Regions from separate parts of the Marinobacter antarcticus genome, predicted to be linked through region 1. Evidence: predicted binding sites of a transcription regulator. Region 1 holds the regulator's gene; each other region holds the start of a gene.

Region 1 (8,017 bases):
ACCACCCGGATCTGCCCGGACGCAGTCAGTATCTCCGTCAGCCGTTTGCGGAAAAACCCCGAATCGTCAACGACCAGGACAGAAACTGTCATCCGTTTCTCCTACCAAAAATCCCTTCGCCCCAACCGAACACTCAGCTGTAACGCTGAAGCAAGCTGGGAACATCAAGAATGAGCGCGATACGACCGTCGCCGGTAATCGTTGCACCCGCCATGCCCGGTGTACCCTGAAGTCCACGCCCAAGAGGCTTGATAACCACCTCTTCCTGACCGACCAATTGATCAACAACAAAGCCGACCTGCCGGGTTCCCATGGCCACGATCACAACATGCCCATTTTCAGTATCGAGCTTGTTTGCAGCACCCTTAACCAGCCAGCGCTTTATATGAAACAGCGGGAACACCTTGTCGCGAACAACAATGCACTCGCGGCCATCCACAATATTGGTTCGGGTCAGGTCGAGGTGAAAGATTTCAACCACATTAACCAGCGGCAGCGCAAAAGACTGGTCTCCGAGCTTGATCATCAACGTAGGCATAATTGCCAGAGTCAAAGGCACTTTGATAATAATGCGCGAGCCCTTGCCCAACTCTGAAACAATGCTGAGCTGGCCGTTGAGCTGACCAATTTTGGTTTTGACCACATCCATACCCACGCCCCGGCCAGAGACGTCAGAAATCTGCTCTTTGGTGGAGAAACCAGCGGCGAAGATCAGGTTAAAACACTCTGAATCTGTCAGGCGATCGGCAGCGTCCTGATCATGAATTCCTTTCTCTATCGCTTTGCGGCGCAGTACTTCCGGATCCATACCGGCGCCATCGTCATCAATGGACAGGAGAATATGGTCCCCTTCCTGCTCTGCAGACAGGGTGACTGTACCCTGTCGTGGCTTGCCGGCTTTTTCGCGTACGTCCGGCGCTTCAATACCGTGATCGACCGAGTTCCGGACCAGGTGGACAAGTGGATCCGAAAGGGCTTCGACGAGATTTTTGTCGAGGTCTGTGTCCTCACCATGCATGACCAGGTTCACTTCCTTTTTCATGCTCCGGGCAAGATCGCGAACAACACGCGGGAAACGGCCAAATACTTTCTTGATCGGCTGCATCCGGGTTTGCATAACGGCTGCCTGAAGATCTGTAGTCACGACATCAAGGCTGGATACGGCCTTATGCATGTGCTCATCTTCGCTCGCGGAGCCCAGCCGCTGCAATCGGTTACGCACCAGTACCAGTTCGCCCACCATGTTCATGATGTCGTCCAGGCGCTTGGTATCGACGCGAACGGTGGTTTCTGCCACCGGAGCTTGCTCCCTTGCGGGTGAAGCCGGAGTAGCTTTTTCGGGAGACAATTTGGCTGCCGGTTTTGGATCAGCCTTGCGTTTCTCAGGCACGGGTTTGATGGGCTGAGCTTTTGCCGGCGAAGGTTCAGCTGCCTTTTTTCCGGAATCGCCGGTTGTCGGGCTACCGCCCTTGCCGTGCAGTTCATCCAGCAGTCTTTCAAATTCATCGTCGTTGATCAGCCCGCCATCGCTGCTCGTTGCCGGGTCAGCTGCACCTGTGGTTCCGGAACCTGCGCCCGGAACCTCCTGCACGGCAAATTTTCCTTTGCCGTGCAGATCATCCAGCAAAGCTTCAAATTCATCATCGGTGATATCATCGCCAGCACCATCATTCTTGCCAGCTGGCTTCTCATGAGCCGGGCTATCGCCTGCCCCGGCGGTGGGAGCTTCCGCATGCAGGGCATCAAGCAATTTTTCAAACTCATCGTCGGTAATGTCACCGTTGTCCAGGCCGGCTTCTGAAGGCTCATCCGAGGGTTCGGCGGTCTCTTGCGCAGCGGCATCCTGAGGCAGGGCCAGAGCGTCCAGTGCGGCAATCAGCTCACCAGGCGCGGGCGTCAGCTCTTCGCGATTACGTACCTGCTCAAACATGGCATTAACATGATCCAGAACCTCCAGGACAACATCCATAAGCTCCGAATCCACCTTCCGCTTATGGTTGCGCAGGATGTCGAAGACGTTTTCTGCGGAGTGGCAGCAGTTGACCAGAGCATCCAGCTGCAGGAAGCCAGCACCACCCTTGATGGTATGAAATCCACGGAATATGGCGTTGAGCAGATTGCTGTCATCAGGATGTTGCTCAAGATCGACAAGTTGCTCAGACAACTTTTCGAGAATCTCTCCAGCCTCTACAAGGAAGTCCTGAAGGATCTCATCATCGGCATCAAACGCCATGTGTTAACCTCTTATATTCAGAAACCGAGACTGGACAACAAGTCATCTACGTCGTTTTGTCCCGAGACTACATCTTCACGCTCTTCAGCCTTCATCTGAGGCCCCACACCCTGCTCGGCAGATACTTCCTGGCCGTCAATCTGATGCACCGTGCCGGTGAGCTGGTCAACATGGCTGGCCATAACTACCAGGCTGAGCATCTGCTCCTCCACGTCTTTGACCAGCGTCGTAACGCGCTGAATCACCTGGCCGGTCAGGTCCTGAAAATCCTGCGCCAACAGGATTTCAGAAAGACTGCTGTAAATGGTGTCGGCGTCCTGGGTCAGGCTCAGAAAAAAGTTATCGATCCGACCGTACAGCTCACGAAACTCAGAAGGTTGCATCTCACGACGGCGCAAACGCTGCCATTCATCCCGTAAAGTGGACGCTTCGGCGCGCATTGCATGGGCTACCGGCATACTTTCTTCAACCAGATCCATGGTGCGATTGGCAGCCTGGCCCGTCATCTGAACAACGTACGCAAGCCGATCTGAGGCGTCTGTCATCATCGACAGAACTTCCTTCTGTTCCGCACTGCGCGGATCTATCTGAAAGTTCCGGATTGATTCATGGAGCGTTCGGGTCAACCGACCCACTTCCCGATACAGACTCTGATCCCGGACCTCGCCCAGTTCATTGATCAGAGCCATAGCGCGGACATAATCTCCGCCTTCAACGCATTGACTGAGCTCTGCCGCCTGATGCCGGAGCTTTTCGGTTACTTCCGGCTCAAGACCCTGGTGGATCTGTTCGTTATCGCTCATACGACCCATCCAATCTCTGTTTACTGGATTCGTTCAAAGATTTTCTCAATTTTTTCTTTGAGAACGGCGGCGGTGAAGGGCTTTACCACATACCCATTCACGCCGGCTTGAGCAGCTGCCACAATCTGGTCCCGCTTGGCTTCGGCAGTAACCATCAAAACCGGGAGGGTTTTCAGATTGTCATCGGCCCGCACCGCCTTGAGCAAATCAAAGCCGGACATTCCGGGCATGTTCCAGTCAGTTACCAGGAAATCGTACTTGCCGCTTTTCAGCATGGGCAGAGCAGTGTTGCCGTCATCCGCTTCATCAGTGTTGGTGAAACCCAGATCACGGAGCAGGTTTTTGATAATCCGCCGCATTGTGGAAAAATCGTCCACAATGAGAATTTTCATGTTCTTGTCCAAAGGGACCTCCAGTTAGTAAGACCCGGAATTCGTTTGACCTTAGCGCTCAAAGTGTAGCCGGCCGCTGATTTAACCACTTATTGTCTGATCTTTATCACGGTTGTAAAGCATCGGTTACCAAATACTACACTCCAGTACGATCCAGAAACCTGAGACGGGCCTAACTGCCATCATCATTACGCCATTCCGAGAGCCTGGCACGAAGCCGTAGCGCCGCCTGGCTGTGAATCTGGCTGACTCTGCTTTCGCTGACGCCCAGCACTGCACCGATTTCTTTGAGGTTCAGTTCATCCTGGTAATACAGGCTCAGAACCAGTTTTTCCCGCTCAGGGAGCTGTTCAATAGCAGCGGCCAGATTGCTCTGAAAGGAATCCGAAGTCAGGCCGTCCAGCGGATTATCGCTGGCCTCTGTTTCTTCTATCGGCAGCTCTCCGGATTCATTGAGCTCATCAAGGCTAAAAAGTCGCCCGCTGCTCGCATCCGACAAAGTGGCGTGGTATTGAGAAAGCTCCATGCCGAGTTCTTCGGCAACCTCACCGTCCTGTGCTTCACGCCCCATACGATTTTCAACAGCCTTGATAGCCTGAGCAACCCGGCGGGCGTTCCTGTGAACAGAGCGCGGCACCCAGTCGCCTTTGCGGATTTCATCCACCATGGCACCGCGAATGCGTATCCCCGCATAGGTCTCGAATGTTGCGCCTTTGGTTGAGCTATAGCGTTGAGCAGCCTCCAGCAATCCAATCATGCCGGCCTGCATAAGGTCATCCAGTTGCACGGAGGCTGGCAGCCGCGCCAAAAGATGAAGAGCAATTTTCTTGACCAGAGGCGCGTGCGTCTCAATCAGTTCCGAGGAACTTTTTACGCCAGCCTGGTGATAGATTCCCAGATTTTTCGACAATGTCATGTATCCGGTATTGTTTAACGGGTTCCGTTTCAGACTTCGACGAGCCGCTCCACAAAAAACTCCAGATGCCCGCGGGGAGATGAAGGCAGCGGCCAAGTCTCTACTTTTTCAGCCAGTGCCTTGATCGCAAGCGAGGCTTTGGCCCGAGGGTAGGCTTCCAGCACTGCTTTCTGACGCTGAACGGCTTTTTTCACAGCTTCGTCGTACGGCACCATACCTACATATTGCAGTGCCACGTCCAGAAAGCGTTCGGTGACCCGGGTCAGTTTTTCAAACAGATGACGACCTTCCTGCTCAGTACCCACCTGATTGGCGAGAATCCGGAAGCGGTTGGTGCCGTAGTCACGATTCATCAGCTTAATCAGAGCATAGGCGTCAGTGATGGATGTCGGCTCATCGCAAACGACCAGCAGCAACTCCTGGGAGGCCCGGAGAAAACTCACTACCGCCTCGGAAATGCCCGCTGCAGTGTCCACAATGAGTACATCCATCTGATCACCCAGCTCGCTGAATGCGTTGATCAGGCCTGCGTGTTCCATAGGGCTGAGCTGAGTCATGCGTTGCGTGCCGGAAGATGCCGGAACAATTTTGATACCCCCCGGGCCGTTAACCAGAACGTCTCGAAGATCGCACTCGCCCGCCAGCACATCCTGCAAGGTACGATTTGCCGTAATGCCAAGCAGCACATCAATGTTGCCCAGACCAAGGTCGGCATCAAGCAAAACCACACGCCGGCCCTTCTGGGCCAGAGCGATGGCAAGATTGACCGACACGTTACTCTTGCCGACACCGCCCTTACCGCCGGAAACTGCGATCACCTGTACCGGATGTGGTTTGCTCATACTGTTTATTATCTCTCACAACGTTTAGCCGGGTATGGTTCGTAGCTGGATGCAGCTCAGATCTTCAGGGCCTCATGCCGTTTCGCGCGGACGCTCTGCGTCAGGTAACCGCTCTGCAGCGGCCTGTTGCTGAAGCGTTTTAAGGCGCTCGACAGCCAGGCGCACTAGCGGAACCGCTTCGGCATGATGCAGATCTCCAGGAATCTTTTGCCCATCTGTGTAGTAGGCCACCGGCAATCCGGTTTCCATCACAAATCCCAGAGACTCGCCCAGTGTCAGGGCTTCGTCAATTTTTGTCATTACGCAGCCCGAAAGATTTGCCATCTTATAGCAATGCCATACGGATTTCATAATTCGCGGCTGGCTGGTTGCGGAAACAACCAAGTGTGTACGCACATTATGGTGACTGCGGGCCAGCTCTGTCAGTTGCTCCTGATAGCCCTTCTCGGAGCTGGTCAGCCCCGCGGTATCAATCAGCACCAGATGGCGATCCGACAGCTCATCAAGAATATCATCCAGTGTGTGGCTTTCATCCACCACCCGGACCGGCACATTCAGAATGCGACCAAACACGAAAAGCTGCTCATGCGCGGCAACCCGATAGCGATCTGTGGTAACCAGCGCCAAAGAATCGGCACCGTGCTTCAGCACATAACGGGCAGCCAGCTTGCCAATCGTGGTGGTCTTGCCAGCGCCCGTGGGGCCGACCAGTGCATAAACCCCCCCCTCGTCCAGCCACTCCTGACGCGCTGTGCGCACGCCGGTAACGAGCATTTTCAGGGCCCGCTTCCAGCCGTCATCAAGCTTCCCGCTTTTGTGTCGACGGGAGAGAGAGCCTGCCAGATCCGGGCTCAGGCCAAATTCCTGCAACCGCTCTGCCAGCCGCTGCTGAACCGCGTTGACGCCGGGTTCTTCCGGCTCATTGCGCTGGCCACTCATGAGATCCCGCAAAGAGCTGATTTCTGCACGCATGCTGGCAAGCTCATCGGAATAGTCGGTATTGCTGCTGACGCTTGCGGAGGCAGGTTCCTCATAACCTTCACTCGCTGCTTCATGCAGCTCCGCAAACGATGCTTCGGCATAGCCCTGACTGCGCGCTGCTCGATTTTCGCGAACATCGCGAATACGTGAGCGGGAGCGACTCAGCTCATCTTCCAGCCGGCGGTGCTGCTCGGCCTGCATTTCCGCAAGTCGGGCTCCGTTGGTGGCCTCACTGGCTTTTTCGCCAAGGCTCTGGCGCGCCATATTTTCGTCGTAATCCAGCGCAGAGACAATTTCAACGCCACCATCTACTCGCCGGTTGGATAGGATGACAGCATCTGGCCCCATCTGCTCACTGATCTGTTTCAGTGCTTCGGCCATGCTCTTGGCAAAAAAACGTTTCACTTTCATGTTATTGCATCCTCCACCGGCAACGCTGTATCGGCGTTGTCCGTTCTTTCATCCGCATGCCTACTGGCCCACGGACGCCACGATCGTAATCTGCTTGTTATCCGGTATTTCCTGGTACGAAAGCACATGCAGCCGCTCCACACCGAAACTGGCAAACTTTGCAAGCACCGGCCTCAGCGGGCCGGATACCAAAAGGATGGCGGGCTTACCCAGAACTTCCTGGCGCTGAACGCTGTCTTGCAAAGAGCGCTGCAGCTTCTCCACCATATTCGGCTCCAGAACCATACCTATATCTTCCTGGCCGCCAGATTGTTGACTCTGCTGAACAGACTTTAGCAATAACTGTTCCAGATCCGGATCCAGAGTAATCACTGGTATCTCCTGATCATTGCCACAGATGCTCTGAACGATCATCCGACGAAGAGCCTGACGTGCCAACGTCGTCAGCAACCTGGGATCCTGACTCTTCGGATGCACGTTCACGATGGATTCGGCAATGGACCGCATATCCCGGATGGGAACTTCTTCTTTGAGCAGGTTCTGGAGCACTTTCAACAAAAGGCTGATGGACACCGTAGTCGGCACCAGCTCTTCTGCCAGCTTGGGCGAGACCTTTTCCAGTTGATCCAGCCATTTCTGGACTTCTTCGTGCCCCAACAGTTCGTGGGCATGTTTTTGCAGAACCTGGTTCAGGTGCGTAGCGACAACCGTGCTGGCATCAACTACGGTATAGCCAAGTGTCTGAGCCTGATCTTTTTTCTCCGGTTCAATCCAGCTCGCATCCAGGCCAAAGGCCGGATCCTTGCCTTCTATCCCTTCGATTTTTCCGAATACCTGGCCGGGGTCGATGGCCAGTTCCCGGTCGGGATGTATTTCCGCTTCGGCTATCGTTACCCCCATTAGAGTGATGCGATACACATTGGGCATGAGATCCAGATTGTCGCGGATGTGCACGGAGGGCATCAGAAACCCCATGTCCTGAGACAGTTTTTTACGGACACCCTTGATGCGGCTTAGCAGCTGGCCACCCTGGGACTTGTCGACCAGCGGTATCAGGCGGTAGCCGACTTCCAGCCCGACAATATCCACTGTTGCCACATCGTCCCAGCCCAGCTCCCGGGTCTCTCCCGGCGCAGGTAACTGACGGCCCTGATCGCCGCCAGTGTCACCTGCCAGTGGCGCTTCACGGCCACCAGGGCCGGGTACAACACCGGCGCCACCCTGGCCCGGGAACAAGCCACCCTCTTCAACAGTCTGCTGGTCTTTCTTCCAGATAAACCAGGCTCCAGCGGCAGCGAGGCTCCCGAGCCCCAAAAATGCCACATGGGGCATGCCCGGAATCAGGCCCAACAGGAGCAGAATGCCTGCCGCTATCGCCAGAGCCTTGGGAGCATTGAACAGCTGCTGAAGAATCTGCCCGCCCATATCCTGACTGGAGG
Region 2 (8,017 bases), on a different contig from region 1:
ATTGCTGCTTGTCAGCCCCGATCAGTCCAGACGCATGGAGAGGTCTACGGCTCTGATGTCCTTGGTCAGCGCACCAATCGAAATATAATCGACGCCGGTTTCCGCAATGGGAGCCAGTGTGTCCAGGTTGATACCTCCGGATGCTTCCAGCTTTGCCCGCCCTTTGTTCATTGCGACTGCAGCGCGCAGATTATCCATGGAAAACTCATCAAGCATGATGATGTCGGCACCGGCGCTGAGCGCCTGTTCCAGCTCTGCCATATTCTCGGTTTCCACTTCTACCGGCTTATCCGGTGCTATTCGACGGGCTTCAGCGATAGCTTCAGCAATGGATCCGCAAGCTGAGATATGGTTTTCCTTGATCAGAAAAGCGTCCCACAGGCCGATTCGGTGGTTGTGACAGCCGCCACAGGTCACTGCGTATTTCTGGGCAAAGCGCAATCCGGGCAGGGTTTTCCGGGTATCCAGAAGGCGCACGTCGGTATGAGCCACCCGCGCGGCGTAACCTGCGCAGTTTGTCGCAACTCCTGACAGGGTCTGCAGCCAGTTCAATGCGGCTCTTTCGGCGGTTAGCAAGCTTCTGGCGGTTCCTTTCATGCGAAACAGAACCTGGTCGGGAGAAACCGATTCGCCATCCTGAACCAGCCACTCCAGCAACACCGAATCGTCCACCTGGCGGAATACTTCGTCCACCCACTCGCGTCCCGCTATCGTTGCTTGTTCCCGTGTAATTACTCGCCCTGTGGCCTGTTTTTCAAGCGGGATAAGCCGGGCCGTTATATCGCCGTCGCCAATATCCTCGCGCAGGCTCGCTGCAACGGTCTCGATTCGTGACTGGTGTAGGCGTTCAGTGAAGTTCATGGTCGTGCATCCGCTTGTGTCAGGGGCCAAAGGGTTCTGAAATATTCCGGGAGCACGATTCTATAGTCCGCCAGTTGTTTCGCCAAATTCTGAAGGAATTGTGACCGAAGTCCGGTCTGCACAAAAGGTGACAAATTCTGACACAAGGTGACGCAGCCAAGTCGTATGATGTGTGATCAGAATAGTTTGAAATCTATGGCCATGCGCTTTTCATGTCCTGGCCGGGAGTCGTTCAATGAAGCAGGATAACAAGGTCGTCAGTTTTTCTGGTCAGAAGCCGTTTTCGCGGTTTGATCTGCCGCCGGCACTTGTTCGTCTGCGCGACACTTCAGGACAGTCTTTGCAAGGCGTACTCGGGCGCTTTTTCGAGCGCGCTGACGATGCCTTGTTTGAACTCGCAGACCGCGCAGGCTCCAACAAAGATCAGACTGTCTATTTCGATGCCATGCGCGAGCTAAGGCTGCGGCGCAAAGCCATGGCCGTCTCAGTGCTGCAATACGTCAGCCAGGCATTTAACGATATTGGAAAGTTCCGACCCCGGCAATCCGGGGGGGCGTTGGACGAGGTTGATCAGGATTCACTCAGCCTGGTTGAGCATTCAGACCTTGAGCAACAGGTCGCTATTGATAATCTGGTCAACAAGCTGCGCAATCGCTACCAGGCCCCGATTCAGCTTTTGTCGTTGCGGGTCAATCATTTGGTTCCCGGAGTGGAGTTGGCTGCTAACCAGATGCCTCTCAGCCCGGAAGTTATCTGCGGGGGCCTCGCTGATGCCTGTGCTGATCTGGATATCGATATCCGTGCAAAACTCGTTGTGCTGAAACTGTTTGACCGCTTGCTGGCAGACACGCTCGGTGATTTTTATCAGGAAGCTAACCGCACTCTGATTTCGGAAGGCATTCTTCCCGACGTAAAACGGGCCCCGGCCCGCTCTGCAGTAGGTGCTTCCGGCGCCAGATCAGCGACCTCGGCGCCGGTACCTCCAAGCTCTGTTCGGCGCGGAGCTGGAGAGGAGACGGGCGAGCTGAGCAACGGGCAGAATTATGGTTATGACCAGATCCAGGGCGGTGTTTCCCATGCAACGTTTTCTGAATTGAGCGCGCTCCTGCACCATAGGGGCAACTCCCATGCCACAGCCGAGCCGGATGCGGCAGGTGAAGCCTATCTCGATACTGACCGGCTGATGGCTCGTCTTAGCCAGGCGCAGGCTTCCAGTGGCCAGTGGGAAGGTGGTGAAGTCGCTTCTCTCGATCAGCAACTTCAGTCTATTCTTCAAACGGCTAATGGCCAGAAAGCCAGTATCGGCCAGGTGGACAGCGATGTTATCAATCTGGTGTCCATGCTCTTCGATTTTATTCTGGAAGACCGGCAGTTGCACCCGGTAATGAAAGCGCTGATTGGTCGTTTGCAGATACCGGTATTGAAGGTTGCATTGAGCGACAAGAACTTTTTCAACCGGGGTGGTCACCCTGTTCGCAAGCTGCTGAATGAAATGGCTCTTTCTGCCATGGGCTGGAGTGAGAAGCGTCCCGGGCAGCGCGATCCGCTGCATGAGAAAATCGGGTCGGTTGTGGATCGGGTGCTGAACGAGTTTACGACCAATGTTTCGCTTTTCGATGAGCTCCTGAAAGATTTCAGTCATTTTACGGATCTTGATCGCCGTCGGCGCGAGTTGGTAGAACAGCGCCTGCGTGATGCAGAGGAGGGCAGAGCGCGCCAGGAGCATGCATGTCAGGTTGCAGAATCACTGGTAAAGAATCTTGCGTCCGGAAGAGACATTCCTGAACCTGTTTTCGAGATGCTGAACGAAGCCTGGACAAAGTACCTTCAGTGGGTCTTGTTGCGGGAAGGTGAGGACAGTGAGCGCTGGGCAGATGCCCGTGAACTGACTGGACACCTTGTCTGGAGTGTCGATCCTCAGCCAGTTGACGACTCAACCCGAAGTGAACTTCTCAGAGCTATCCCGGCTATTGTCGACGATCTCCGTGTAGCCCTTCAGGAAATCTCCTGGGATCCATTTGCAACCGATACGGCGGTTCGCGATCTGGAACTGGCTCACGTTGACGTGTTTCAGCGTCTGGCTACTGCACCATCCCGGCCCGTACCTTCGGTGGTCGAAGACACGCCTGTAACCGAAGCGCGAGCTGCGCCCGAGATAAACCGGGCGCCAGAAGCTGCTGAACCGGTTGCCCGGGTAGAGCCGGCGGCAGTGACTGAACCAGACGCAGCTTTAATGTCGCCCTCTGTGCTTTCAGATCCTGCCGATGGAGCGTCTGCTCTGCAAGATGCAGAAGTGGTTTCCCCGCAATGGCTGAAACAGACAGACAGTCTTCGTGTTGGCGCCTGGATTGAACTCACCCGTGACGGAACCAGGCTCCGTTGCAAGCTGGCAGCCTTTATAAGGGCTACAGGCAAGTACATTTTTGTCAATCGCAGTGGGGCGAAGGTTGCGGAGTATCGTCGTCAGGAGCTGGCTTCCGCCATGGCGAGTGGAACCGTCACCATGCTTGATGATGGGTTGATCTTCGACAGGGCGTTGGAATCCATCATCGACAACCTGCGCAGCAGCCGCAGGGATTGATCCGTGGTAACAGGCCTTACTTTGTGATTCAATCAAACACACAGTGTAATGCTCTGATAATTATGGATTCATCTTGCCTTATTCAGCTTCTGATCACTCTGACGCGACCGTTTACGGCGAAGACATAAAGGTTCTCCGTGAAACGGGTCGCCTTTCATCTGCCCGCTGGTGCCCGTCGCCGAACTGCAGCCCCCGCCCCGAAGGCGCGGCTATAAGTCTCCTGGTAGTGCATAGCATCAGCCTTCCTCCTGGTCAGTTTGGTGGGCGCTACATTGAAGACTTCTTCACGAACTGTCTGAATCCGGCAGAGCACCCGTATTTTTTAACCATTGCTGACATGCGTGTTTCGGCCCACGCCCTGATTCGCAGGGATGGAGCTGTGGTGCAGTTTGTCAGCTTGCTGGAGAGAGCCTGGCACGCCGGGCGCTCGTGCTTTCAGGGCGTTGAGGAGTGCAACGACTTTTCCATTGGGATTGAGCTTGAGGGCGCGGATGACATTCCTTATGCGCCCGAGCAGTATCGTGCGCTGACAGAGCTCTCGGCAGTGATCAGTTCAGCCTGGCCGGACATTACCAGCGATCGTATTACCGGCCACTGTGACATAGCACCCGGTCGCAAGACAGATCCCGGGCCAGCGTTTGAATGGCATTATTTCCGGGCTTCTCTGCAGGTTGCTCAGTCTGCCAAACACCGTGGCGAACAGTCTCAAAAAGGAGCTGTGTGAATGACTCTGGTGGTGTTTCTTATTGCCTATCTGGTGCGGCGACGTCTTGACAGTCTCAATGTGATTTCCAGTGATGAACTTTGGCGGCGCTGGCTTCATCAGGGCAGCGTTGTGAAAGCCGGCCGCGAATCGGATATTCTGCGCGGCCTGGTTCTTGTGGCGGTGCCGTCACTGCTTGCAGGGCTGTGCGTATATATTCTGGCGCTATACGGCTGGCGAATTGCTGCGTATCCGCTCGAAATTTTTGTGCTCGTGTTGATGATGGGCACGCCAGGCTGGCGACTGTCGGTTGAGCCTTATGCGGAAGCCTGGAAAAAGGGCGACATGCAGGCAGCCTGGCATCATATACAGGAACGCCTGCCTGCCAGTGAGCGCGGAGCTGCGACTGCACCTGAAGTCATGCATCTGTCCCTGTCCCGGGCGCTGATGCTGGCGGTGTTTCAACGTTTCTTCCTTGTTGCGTTCTGGTATGTGGTGGGTGGTATCGGACTGGCAATCTTAGTGCGGGGACTTGTGGCCCTGGCACAGCAGTGGCCTCAGGCGGCTGCAAGACCGAGGTATCTCAAAGCCTGCGAGTGGGTTGGCTGGATACCGGTAAGGCTGCTTTCAATAACCTTCGGGATTGCCGGCGACCTGTCTGGATGGCTGGCTGAAGCCAGGCCAGTGATTACCGGCATCACTGAAAAAACCTCAGAAGTACTCATGATCGCTGCCAACGGGTCGTTAACCGGATATGCTCTTGATCCAGGAAGATTTTCCCGGGTTCACCCGGATGAGTGGGCCAGTTTTGGCGGGCGTAGTCTGAGTGCGGTTAGGGGCTTGCTTAACCGGAGTATGTTGGTCTGGATCTGTGTGCTGGCATTGCTGGTTATTGCAGGGGTTGTTTGAGGTATCAGGCCACAAGAGATTGCACTCAAGTTTTCAGGTGTTCGGGCGATAACAAAAAAAGAATTATAATTCAGTTGTTTGTGTTTCAAAGAGAGAGCCGATGTGAAGCAACTTATTAATCCCGCTGTAGCACTGATGAACCGGTTGCCAATGCTGTACAAGTTCAGTCTTATCAGCATTCTGTTCCTCTTACCGATTGGTGGGTTGTCCTGGCTGGTGATGACTGAGCTCAACCGCTCGGTTGAGGCCATGACCCGTGGCGTGGAGGGCCTCGAGCAACTGCGCCAGATAGATCGTCTGGTAGACGCGTCAATGGACTACCGGGATTACCGTGCGCCAGCGGTGGCTAAAAATGAGAGCGCCATCATGGCTCGCTCGGATGATGCAGCCGGAGATATCAATTCCATTCTGGAAAGCCTGACGTCAGAAACACGCTCATTTGATGCATCCGGCGCCTGGTCAGATCAGGTTGAAGCCGTCAGGGTTGACTGGCAGAACCTCCGAGCAGATGACAATTACCAGACCAATTTTGACCCCCAGTTCAAGTATTACCAAGAGTTTGTCCAGAAAGTTCTGGCGCTTCTTCCCGCCACCATAGAAACATCAGGGCTGGGCCAGGGCGCATCGAGAGAAAGCCTGCTTATTCTTGGGCTGATCCGTGAAACTCTGCCGGATGCCCGCAGCGTTATCGGGCAGGCACGATCCTACGGGTTCTATGCGTTGGTCGAAGGGCAGGTTGGCTATGCTTTAAGTGAAACGCTCAACGAAATCTATGACGGCCTTACAAATCGTAGTTCGTTGCTTTCTCCGGCGCTGACGATCGCTGCAGATGCGGCTCCGGCGTTAGCATCTCGGGCGGGCGATGCATTTCAGAAGGTTGATGGAAGCCTTCTGAACGTCCGTGAGCTGCTTGATCTGAATATCATCACACCCATGCGACTGGAGCTGTCCTGGCAGGATTATGACTCGCGTATTTCCGCACAGCTGGCGGGTTATAGCGTGGTGAAAACTGCTGCTTTTGATGAGATAGAAACCAACTTGAATGCAAGCCTGGAGCAGGAAGTGATCCAGCGTCGCCTGATCGTAGTGGCACTGATCGTTGTTCTGCTGATTGTCGTGTATCTCTATGTTGGGTTTTTCATGTCTGTGCGCACCGCAATCAACCGGTTCAGTGAGGCGGCACGCAAGGTGGCTGCAGGGGACATGACCACCCACATATCACTTGATAACCGCGATGAGCTCGGCGAGTTGACCGGCGAGTTCAACAGCATGACGGATCGAATAGCCGACCTGATACGCTCTGTAGGCCAGACAACCTCCGAAGTTGACCAGCAGGCTGCGCGAGTCAATGATACGGCCTCCGCCAACAGCGAAGCAGTGGCTCGCCAGATGGCAGAAAGCGGACAGATCAATGAAGCTATGAGCCAGATGGTTGAGGCTGTGAATGAGGTCACAGAGAGCGCCCATAGGGTTGCAGATAGTGCCACGGCTGCTGAGCAGGATACGGAAACTGGCCGTGGTGTTGTTTCGGATACCGTGGAAAGCATCAACCGCCTGGCGACCGAGATTTCCGGTGCGGTGGATGTGATCAACCGGGTTAGCGACGACAGCGACAACATCAGCCAGGTTCTGGTGGAAATCAAGGCGATAGCTGGTCAGACCAACCTTCTGGCCCTGAACGCTGCAATTGAAGCGGCCCGTGCGGGCGAGCACGGCCGCGGCTTTGCGGTCGTTGCCGATGAAGTACGTTCTTTGTCCCAGCGTACTCATAAGTCCACTGAAGAAATCGAGGACATGATTTCACGGCTTCAGAGTGGCGTGAAAGATGCTGTAGCTGCCATGACCAATAGCCGGGATGTAACCCAGACAACGGTTGAGAAATCCGGAGAAGTAACGGAGGCCCTTAGCCGGATTGCTCAGGGTATCTCTGTGATTGTGGACATGAGTCATCAAATTGCCCAGGCGGCAGAGGAGCAGTCAGCGGTATCCAAAGATGTGAATGCCAGTGTCGCCCACATTGGTGAATTGGGGACATCGACTGCCGCTAACGCTGAAGAAACCCTGGCCTCATCCCGCCAGATGTCCGAGCTGACGGCCTCTCTTCAGAGGCTTGTAGAGGCGTTTAAAGTCTGAGGTCGGGGCTACATTACATGCCCGACTTCTTTTGATCCCACAGAATTTCTTCAGCGCCTCCACGGCGCGCCAATACCCGCGATGCGACAAACAGCAGATCTGATAAACGGTTCAGATATTGGCGTGCCAGCAGGTTGATGGAATCTTCATGGCTGAGGGCGACCACAACCCGCTCAGCGCGGCGGCACACTGCGCGGGCCATATGGCACTGCGCCGCAGCAGGGCTTCCGCCGGGCAGGATGAAGTTCTTCAGGGGCGGCAGAGGCTCGTTCAGCTCATCCAGCAGGTTTTCCAGCCAGCTGATGTGCTCATCATTGATCACCTTGCTACCCGGAATCGCAAATTCACCGCCCAGATCGAACAGGTGATGCTGAATGCGGCGCAAGGATTCCAGCATCTCATCATCGCTGTCCAGAGTTTCAATCAGCAGGCCAATGTGGCAGTTCAGCTCATCGGCCATGCCCATCGCCTCAACGCGCTGAGCATTCTTTGCAATACGGTTACCATCGGCCAGGCCGGTAGAACCGTCGTCACCGGTGCGGGTGTAAATCTTGGAAAGGCGATTGCCCATGAAGGTACTCCTTATTGGTTAAACGCTGATTGGATAAAAGCATTACAGAGCTTTTACTCGCTCAGTCAGCATTTGGTTTACTGGTGTGGCAATGTCATGGCGTTTTCCGCATTGCACAAGGTAGCCATTGATAAAATCGATCTCGGTTTTACGTCCTGCCTTAACATCCGCCCGCATGGACGACGTATTGCTGGCGGTACTCCCCGCCACCGTTTCAACCCGCTCGCGCAGGACCTCCTGCGCAATGGTCTCCGAGGTT
Region 3 (8,017 bases), on a different contig from region 1:
GGTTTACTCGCCGCCCGGCCAGCGCCATTCTTGATGACTTTCTGGCCCTTACTGAGGACATTCCGGGCATAGAGCTGGAGTTCCGCAAGCAGGACAACGGCCCTGCAGGCGGCAAGCCGATCGAGCTGCAGATCGGCAGCCACGACAGCAGCAAGCTCAACGGTTATGTGGATAAGATCGAGAACCAGATGCGTGCACAAGGCGGCTTTCTGGACATTGAAGATGACCGCAGCCTGCCGGGCATTGAATGGCGTCTGGAAGTGGATCGTGAAGCCGCTGCCCGTTTCGGAACTGATGTGCTCAGCATTGGCAGTGCGGTTCGCCTCGTGACAAATGGCCTTGTGCTGGCAACTTATCGGCCTGAAGACGTGCGTGATGAGGTGGATATTGCGGTGCGGGTTCCGAACAACTGGCGCGAACTGGATCACCTGCAACGCCAGACGATTAACACAATGCGGGGGCAGGTGCCGCTGTCTCAGTTTCTTGACCTGCAACCGGGAAACAAGACCGGCAGCATTGCCCGGGTAGATGGCCAGAGAACGGTAACCATCAAATCCGATACTCAGCCTGGCGAGCAGGCGGACAGCTTGCTGAAAGCGTTGCAGGCAGAGCTCCCCGAAACGCCCGATGGTGTGTCGGTGAAGTTTGCCGGCGAAAACGAAGATCAGCAGCAGGCTTCCAATTTTCTGGCAACCGCGTTTCTGGTGGCGATTGCCATGATGCTGCTTATTCTGGTGACCCAGTTCAACTCGCTGTACCAGAGCTTTCTGATTCTTTCAGCGATTGTTCTCTCCACTGCTGGGGTTCTTCTGGGATTGCTGCTGAACGGTCAGTCGTTCGGCATTGTCATGGTGGGGATGGGGATTATTGCGCTGGCGGGGATTGTGGTGAACAACAACATCATTCTGATTGATACCTACAACCAGATGAAAAGAGACGGAATGGCGGCCTACGAGGCGGCACTGGAAACCAGTTGCCTGCGCTTGCGTCCTGTGCTGTTGACCGCCGTTACCACCGTGCTGGGGCTGATGCCCATGGTGCTGAGTATCAACGTCGATCTGCTGACGCCATCGCTCGGACTGGGCGCGCCATCAACACAGTGGTGGGCGCAGCTTTCCAGCGCCATTGCCGGAGGTCTGGCGTTTGCCACCATACTGACACTTCTACTGACTCCTGCCATGCTGGTGCTGGGTGAGAAAACCGGCCAGCGAATCCGCAGGATCACTGGCCGGGGGTAGGGTGGTTACTGTCGGATGCGTGCCGCCAGATCACGAGCCTTGCTAGCCATGGACTCGAGTTCCGGAACGGTACGCAGGTTGTCGTCGGCGGCCTGGTGCATGGCCTCCGAAACTTCGGCCACTTCGTTGACGTTCCGGTTGATTTCCTCGCTGACGCTGGTCTGCTCTTCCGCAGCGGTGGCCACTTGGGCGGTTGCGTCGTTCACGCTGGCCATTCGGCGATTGATTTCGCCCAGAGTATTGCGAACCGCTTCCACCGATTCACTGCTTTCCTGGGCGACCACGCCGGAGGCCTGCATGAATTCGGTGGCATCGCGGGAGGCGCCGCTGATGGCTGCAATGATCTGATCGATCTCGACAGTAGCTTCCTGGGTCTTGGCGGCGAGGTTGCGGACCTCATCAGCGACCACCGCAAATCCACGACCGGCGTCACCCGCCCGGGCCGCTTCAATGGCGGCGTTCAGAGCCAGCAGGTTGGTCTGGTCGGCGATTTCCCGGATCACCTGCATTACATCACCGACTTTTTTGCCATCGCTGGCCAGCTGGTTGACGGTTTCTGCCGAGCTGCGGATCTGGTCAGTCAGCCTGAGCATGCTGTCCATGGCCTTGTTGATCTGTGAATCTGCCCGGGCGGTTTCCTCGGATGTCTCATGCACTTCCGTCGCCACGGACGCTGCATGCTGTGCTACATCCTGAGCCGTAGCGGACATCTCATTCATGGCGGTGGCGATCTGGTCAATGCGTTGGCGTGCCCGGTCTGACTGGCCGAGAACATTGTTGGCATTCCGGCTGATCAGTTCCCCGGTAGCGTGGAGCTGGCTGGCGTTTTCGCCCAGGAGGGTGCCGGTCTCACTCAGGAATCTGTGAAGGCTGCGGGCGGCATTCGCCAGTTCGCCGAGCTCATCGTTGCGCTCGAGGGTGACCGGTTCAGACAGATCACCCTTGCCCAGCCGTGAGATCTGTGAGGTCAGCTTCTGGGCGGGGCGCACGACGCTGGTCATTAGAATCAGCACCAGCACGATCGTGCCGACCACGATTGCAGCGATCAGAAGCCCTGCAAATATCAGGCTCCGGGCCTCAACGGTTTCGTTCAGAGCCTTCGCCTGAGCCTCGCTGTGTGACCGGACAGCTGCGGCAGCATCATTAATGAGGCGGGCGGGCTTTCGATCGATACCAGAGACCGCCTGGTCGCCTGCAGCGACATCAAAACCGGAGCTTCGGAAGGTGTCCAGACCTTTCCGGTAGTCCGAGCCCATATCCCGATGCGCGTCCCGGAAATCGGTCAGCAGCGATTTTGCCTTTGGCACCTCAATGCGTGGAATCAGATCGCCCAGACGCTCCTGAATAAAGGTCTCTCGCTCCTCGAAACGCTGCCAGTACTTATCGAGCTGGTCCGGACTGGCACCTCGTATCAGAACGTTTTTCCATTCCTGAACCTGGGTTTTGAATGCCACGAGGATGTCCTGAGCTTCAAGGGCTCCCACCATTTCTTCACTGACCAGCTCGCCGAAATCATTTTTCACTCGCAGTGAAAAGTTCAGATAGGCAATCGTTAGGGCGGCGATGATCAGGTTGGCTGCCAGAACCACTGACAGAGTGCGATTGAGAATGCTCTTGGAGTACCAGTTCATTGGCTTATCCTGAATGAGGGTGGGGCATAACTTTACTTAAGTCTTGGTGCATTTGGACCGGACAAAAGATGTTATCGGCACCACTAAAAAGACCTTGAGGTCTTTTCCTGAATCATCGGGCGCTCTCGATCAAGATCGCACAGGAGTGGCCAGGGAGACTCGGCTTCCGGGGCATCTTCGTAATTATTTGCAGCTACTCTCTTTGGAGGCACGCTATCGTCACGCAAAACGTGACGACATGTCATTTCAGGTATGAGTTCACAAGCCCGTCATGTTAACCGGGCTTGTAAGGGTGAGGGTTAGGCGCTGGTTTTGCGGGATTCTTTGATCACATCGTAGGCGTGGGTAATTTCCTGTGTACGTTCTTCCGCCATTTCGCGCATGCTTTCTGGAAGGCCGCGCCCTGCAAGCTTGTCGGGGTGGTTCTCGCTCATCAGTTTGCGATATACCTTCTTGAGCTCCGCATCGCTTATTGAAGGGGGTACCCCCAGAACCTTGTAAGCATCGTCATTTTGCTGAGCCGTAGACCGTTGGCTGCCAGCCTGGCCGGCGCGCGTTCCGCGCAACATAGCTTCCAGTTGATCAACCTGGCTTTCAGGCAGGCCCAGCCCGCGAGCAATGCGAACCAGCATTTCGTGCTCAGCCGGGTGCACTACGCCATCCGCCGCGACGGCGGAAACCTGAACCTGAAGAAACATCTGCAGGAAAGCTGGCTGACGCCCGCTGATGCGCAGGAAGTGATCCAGCTCTGCATCCAGATCAAAGCCTGGATTCTTGCCACGGCTGAACGCGGCCTTGGCGGTCTCTCTCTGGGCTTCGTTAAGGCGGAAGCGCACAAACATGGCTTCGGCTACTTGTATTTCATCGTCCGAAACGACGCCATCTGCCTTGCAAAGGGCGCCCATAACGGCAAATACAGATTCGATGAAGCCGGATTGAATGTTCTGGAGTTTGCCAAGCAGGCGGCTTTTCGCGCGGTTAAGTAGAAATGCACCAAGAGCTGCCCCCACCAGAAAACCGGGAAACCTGCCAAAGGCGTAACCAATCAAACCACCAATGATCATTGCAAACAGCATTAAAACGTCCTTACTGGATAATGGATCAGACCACAGAATATACGTGTTTTTCAGCGGATCTTCATGAACAGGCTTTCATTCAGGCCATCTGTTTTTCAGTGGGTCTGGGAGTTTGCAGGTTTTTCGTGTTAAAAGTACGCGCTATGACACCCGATCTGTTTGCTGATCAGCCTGTTGAAATAACGACCGAAACGCTGTCGGAGGGTGCGCTTGTGCTTCGGCATTTCGCATCGGCCGTGTGTGAGGATCTGCTGCGTGAGATCGGGCAGATAACGGCAGCTGCCCCCGCGAGGCACATGAAAACACCCGGCGGGCACCGCATGTCTGTCGCCATGAGTTGTTGTGGAAGCTGGGGTTGGGTGACCGATGGTCGAGGATATCGCTATCAGGCTGAAGATCCCTGTTCCGGCGACCTCTGGCCGGCGATGCCTTCCGTTTTCGCCGGTTTGGCAAGGTCGGCTGCACTGGCAGCGGGATATCCGGATTTCACCCCGGACGCCTGCCTCATTAACCGCTACGAACCCGGCGCAAAAATGGGGCTGCATCAGGATAAAAATGAGAGAGATCTGTCGCAGCCGATCGTATCGGTATCTCTGGGGTTGCCTCAGGTGTTCCAGTTCGGCGGACTGACGCGAAGCGAGCGCCCACTGAACATCCCTTTGGGCCACGGCGATGTGGTGGTCTGGGGTGGGCCTTCACGATTACGCTACCACGGGGTGCTCACACTGAAGGCTGGAATGCACCCAGTGACCGGCCCTTTCCGTTTCAACCTGACTTTTCGTTGCGCCCGTTAGCGGTTGCGCGACTATTGAAGCCAGGCCACCAGAAGCCCCGCACCCAGCGACAGCAGCATAGGCCCCGCCACATAGAGCCCTGTTTGTCGGTTACCAATCACCCAGGCCATGCCGGACTTGACGAGGTTATTAGTGGCGGCCGCAATAACGATACCCATAACCGCCGCATCCATCGCCAGGCCATTGTTGGACATGCGGGTAAGCGACAGAGTAATCGCATCAACGTCTGCAATGCCCGATGTAGCAGCCAGCATATAAATGCCGGTATCCCCCAGCCAGTTTTTCAGAAAGTCACCAAGAAGCAGAATGGCAGTCAGCAGTATGCCGAAGACCAGAGCCGATTTCAGATCCAGTGGGTTCTGGTTAAGCGTCGGTTGGCTTACCTGACTTGTTCCGGAGTTCCTGCGCCAAATAAGAATGGCCGGTGCGTAAAGCAGCATCGCCATCACCACTACTGGCCAGATCAGGCTCGACAGCAATTCGCGGTTGATCACGAAACAGTACACCAGTATGCGCGGGAACATGGTGCCACAGGCAATCAGGATGCCGGTGGCAAACTGTGCGTTCAGGGCGGGATGCTGATCGGCCTGGCGGGCAAAATGCAGGGTCAGTGCGGTGGAGGAGCTCAGGCCCGCAAACAGGCTGGTGAAGAGAATACCCTTGCTGGTGCCGGCCATCCGCATAGCGAAATATCCAACGAAGGATATGGACGCGATCATCACCACCATCCACCAGATTTCGCGAGGGTTGAGGACGCCACCTGGGCCCATTGGCTCGTTGGGTAGTAACGGCAGCATCACCACGGAAATAACAAGCAGTTTGAGCGCCGCATCCAGCTCGTGGGCTTTGAGTTTGTGCACCCAGCCGTGAATTTCTTCCTTGTTGTCCAGAATAATGGCGGTAATCACTGCAGCGGTGGTCGCCATCACCGGATCGACGGCTACCGCAATGGCGCCGAAACAGAACGTCAGCACCATGCCAACCATGCCGGTAATGCTGAAGTTGCGGATATGATCAAGCCGTTCGCTGTAGCCCACGATCGCCATGGCGACGACGCTCAGTAACAGAACCGGAAACGCCCAAGCGGTGATTTCCTGTGCCAGAACGGCAGAAATGCCTCCCAGAAGACCAATAAGGGAAAACGTGCGAATGCCGGCTATGCGCTCTCCGGATTTTTGTTCGCGGGCGTCCCAGCCTCTTTCAAGGCCAATGATGGCGCCAAGCAGGAGAGCGACAGCAAGATTCAGCGTAGTCTGGTGAGCGGCCAGAAACTGGGATGCAACATCGTCCATAAACGGGCGAAACTCCTTTTGATCTTCAGCGAGGCTTGAATAATAGCAGCCAGCAAGGCGGCGAGGACAGGCGCCCTTACGCCGGCACCGGTATTTTGATAGAATACGCGCCCTTTATTTTGCCGTCTCTCCAGTCTCGGCAATCCGATTTTCATTAAACAGCGCCGCCACCCGGGTACCCGAAACTATGGTAAATACTCTGAAAGCCAACTGGTTTTCCAACACCAAGGGCGACCTGCTCGCCGGAATTGTGGTTGCTCTCGCATTAATTCCGGAAGCGATTGCTTTCTCTATCATCGCCGGAGTGGACCCCAAGGTAGGGCTCTACGCCTCATTCTGTATCGCCGTGATCATTGCGTTTGTAGGCGGTCGCCCGGGCATGATCTCTGCGGCAACTGGCGCTATGGCGTTGCTGATGGTGACGCTGGTAAAGGAGCACGGCCTGGAATACCTGTTGGCCGCCACGCTGTTAACCGGGGTGATTCAGGTTGTGGCTGGCTGGCTGAAGCTGGGTAGCCTGATGCGCTTTGTATCTCGCTCGGTGGTTACAGGCTTCGTGAATGCTCTGGCAATCCTGATCTTTATGGCCCAGTTGCCTGAGCTTACCAACGTAACCTGGCACGTTTACGCAATGACTGCAGCCGGGTTGGGTATAATTTACCTGTTCCCTTATGTACCGGTGCTGGGCAAGGTGCTGCCATCGCCGCTGATTTGCATCGTGGCACTGACTATTGTGGCGGTGCTGTTCAATATAGACGTGCGTACCGTGGGCGATATGGGTGCATTGCCCGACACTCTGCCGATCTTTCTCTGGCCGGATGTGCCGCTAAACCTCGAAACCCTGATGATTATTCTGCCGTATGCCATTCCGCTGGCCATGGTCGGCTTGCTGGAATCCATGATGACCGCCACCATCGTGGATGATCTGACCGATACCGAAAGTGACCGTAATCGCGAGTGCCGAGGACAGGGGATTGCCAACATCGGGTCTGGACTGCTTGGGGGTATGGCCGGTTGCGCAATGATTGGTCAGTCGATTATCAATATCAAGTCAGGTGGCCGCACCCGGCTTTCCACGCTAACGGCCGGTGTGTTCCTGCTGGTTATGATACTTGTCCTGGACGATATTCTGGTGCGCATTCCCATGGCCGCTCTGGTGGCTGTGATGATTATGGTGTCCATTGGCACCTTCTCCTGGGAATCCATTCGCAACCTGAAAACCCATCCGCTTTCTACCAACATTGTGATGTTGGTCACTGTGTGCGTTGTTGTTGTGACTCATAACCTGGCGCTGGGCGTGTTTGCCGGTGTACTTCTTGCAGCGCTGTTCTTTGCCAACAAGATCGGGCACTTTATGGAAGTACAGACAACGCTGGACGAGTCATCGGGCACGCGCACTTACACCGTGATGGGGCAGGTATTTTTCAGTTCATCGGAAAAATTCGTTGCAGCGTTTGATTTCCGTGAAGTGGTCGATAAAGTGGTTATCGACGTCAGCCGCGCCCACTTCTGGGACATTACTGCCGTGGGTGCGCTGGATAAGGTGGTGATCAAGTTCCGCCGTGAGGGTGCGGAGGTGGAAGTGATCGGCATGAACCAGGCCAGCGCCACCATCGTTGACCGTTTTGGAGTACACGACAAGCCGGAAGGCGTCGACCAGTTGATAGGCCATTAATATGCAAGACACGACAGAGAACCCCCAAGCCACTCCTCAGTCCAATCGGCAGGATACGCTGCACGTTGTGGCCTGCATTGACGGCTCCAGCGCTGCACCGGCGGTATGTGATTACGCCGCCTGGGCCAGTAAGCATATGGATTCACCGTTGACTCTGCTGCACGTGCTCGACGAAGAGCGTTATCCGTCAGAGCCGGATCTGGCCGGGAACATTGGCCTGGGTAGTCGCGAGCATCTGTTGGATGAACTGGCTCAACTGGATCGCAAGCGGGCCAAACTGGCGCTGGAACACGGTAATCATATGCTGGACG

The links. The regulator FliA, encoded in region 1, starts transcription of late flagellar genes. The targets are predictions, from matches to a motif close to CTAAAGTTTNNNNNNNNNNNGCCGNTAA.
Region 2: a site for FliA is predicted at 5,079-5,106, ahead of BUA49_RS11685 (methyl-accepting chemotaxis protein). Genes of this name have one in related genera too.
Region 3: a site for FliA is predicted at 2,941-2,968, ahead of BUA49_RS15580 (methyl-accepting chemotaxis protein). Genes of this name have one in related genera too.

What each region holds. Positions count from the first base shown of each region.
Region 1 is NZ_FRAQ01000001.1:1,888,039-1,896,055, reverse strand. It holds gene BUA49_RS08895 (protein-glutamate methylesterase/protein-glutamine glutaminase) at 1-92, opposite strand, end outside; gene BUA49_RS08890 (chemotaxis protein CheA) at 134-2,233, opposite strand; gene BUA49_RS08885 (protein phosphatase CheZ) at 2,251-3,036, opposite strand; gene cheY (chemotaxis response regulator CheY) at 3,057-3,440, opposite strand; gene BUA49_RS08875 (RNA polymerase sigma factor FliA) at 3,601-4,344, opposite strand; gene BUA49_RS08870 (MinD/ParA family protein) at 4,374-5,186, opposite strand; gene flhF (flagellar biosynthesis protein FlhF) at 5,259-6,578, opposite strand; gene flhA (flagellar biosynthesis protein FlhA) at 6,639-8,017, opposite strand, start outside.
Region 2 is NZ_FRAQ01000002.1:59,508-67,524, forward strand. It holds gene nadC (carboxylating nicotinate-nucleotide diphosphorylase) at 22-861, opposite strand; gene BUA49_RS11670 (DUF1631 domain-containing protein) at 1,097-3,442, shown strand; gene ampD (1,6-anhydro-N-acetylmuramyl-L-alanine amidase AmpD) at 3,567-4,166, shown strand; gene BUA49_RS11680 (histidine kinase) at 4,167-5,054, shown strand; gene BUA49_RS11685 (methyl-accepting chemotaxis protein) at 5,157-7,187, shown strand; gene BUA49_RS11690 (cob(I)yrinic acid a,c-diamide adenosyltransferase) at 7,201-7,758, opposite strand; gene BUA49_RS11695 (ketopantoate reductase family protein) at 7,801-8,017, opposite strand, start outside.
Region 3 is NZ_FRAQ01000004.1:46,906-54,922, forward strand. It holds gene BUA49_RS15575 (efflux RND transporter permease subunit) at 1-1,238, shown strand, start outside; gene BUA49_RS15580 (methyl-accepting chemotaxis protein) at 1,244-2,869, opposite strand; gene djlA (co-chaperone DjlA) at 3,169-3,945, opposite strand; gene alkB (DNA oxidative demethylase AlkB) at 4,089-4,739, shown strand; gene BUA49_RS15595 (MgtC/SapB family protein) at 4,751-6,031, opposite strand; gene BUA49_RS15600 (SulP family inorganic anion transporter) at 6,219-7,706, shown strand; gene BUA49_RS15605 (universal stress protein) at 7,708-8,017, shown strand, end outside.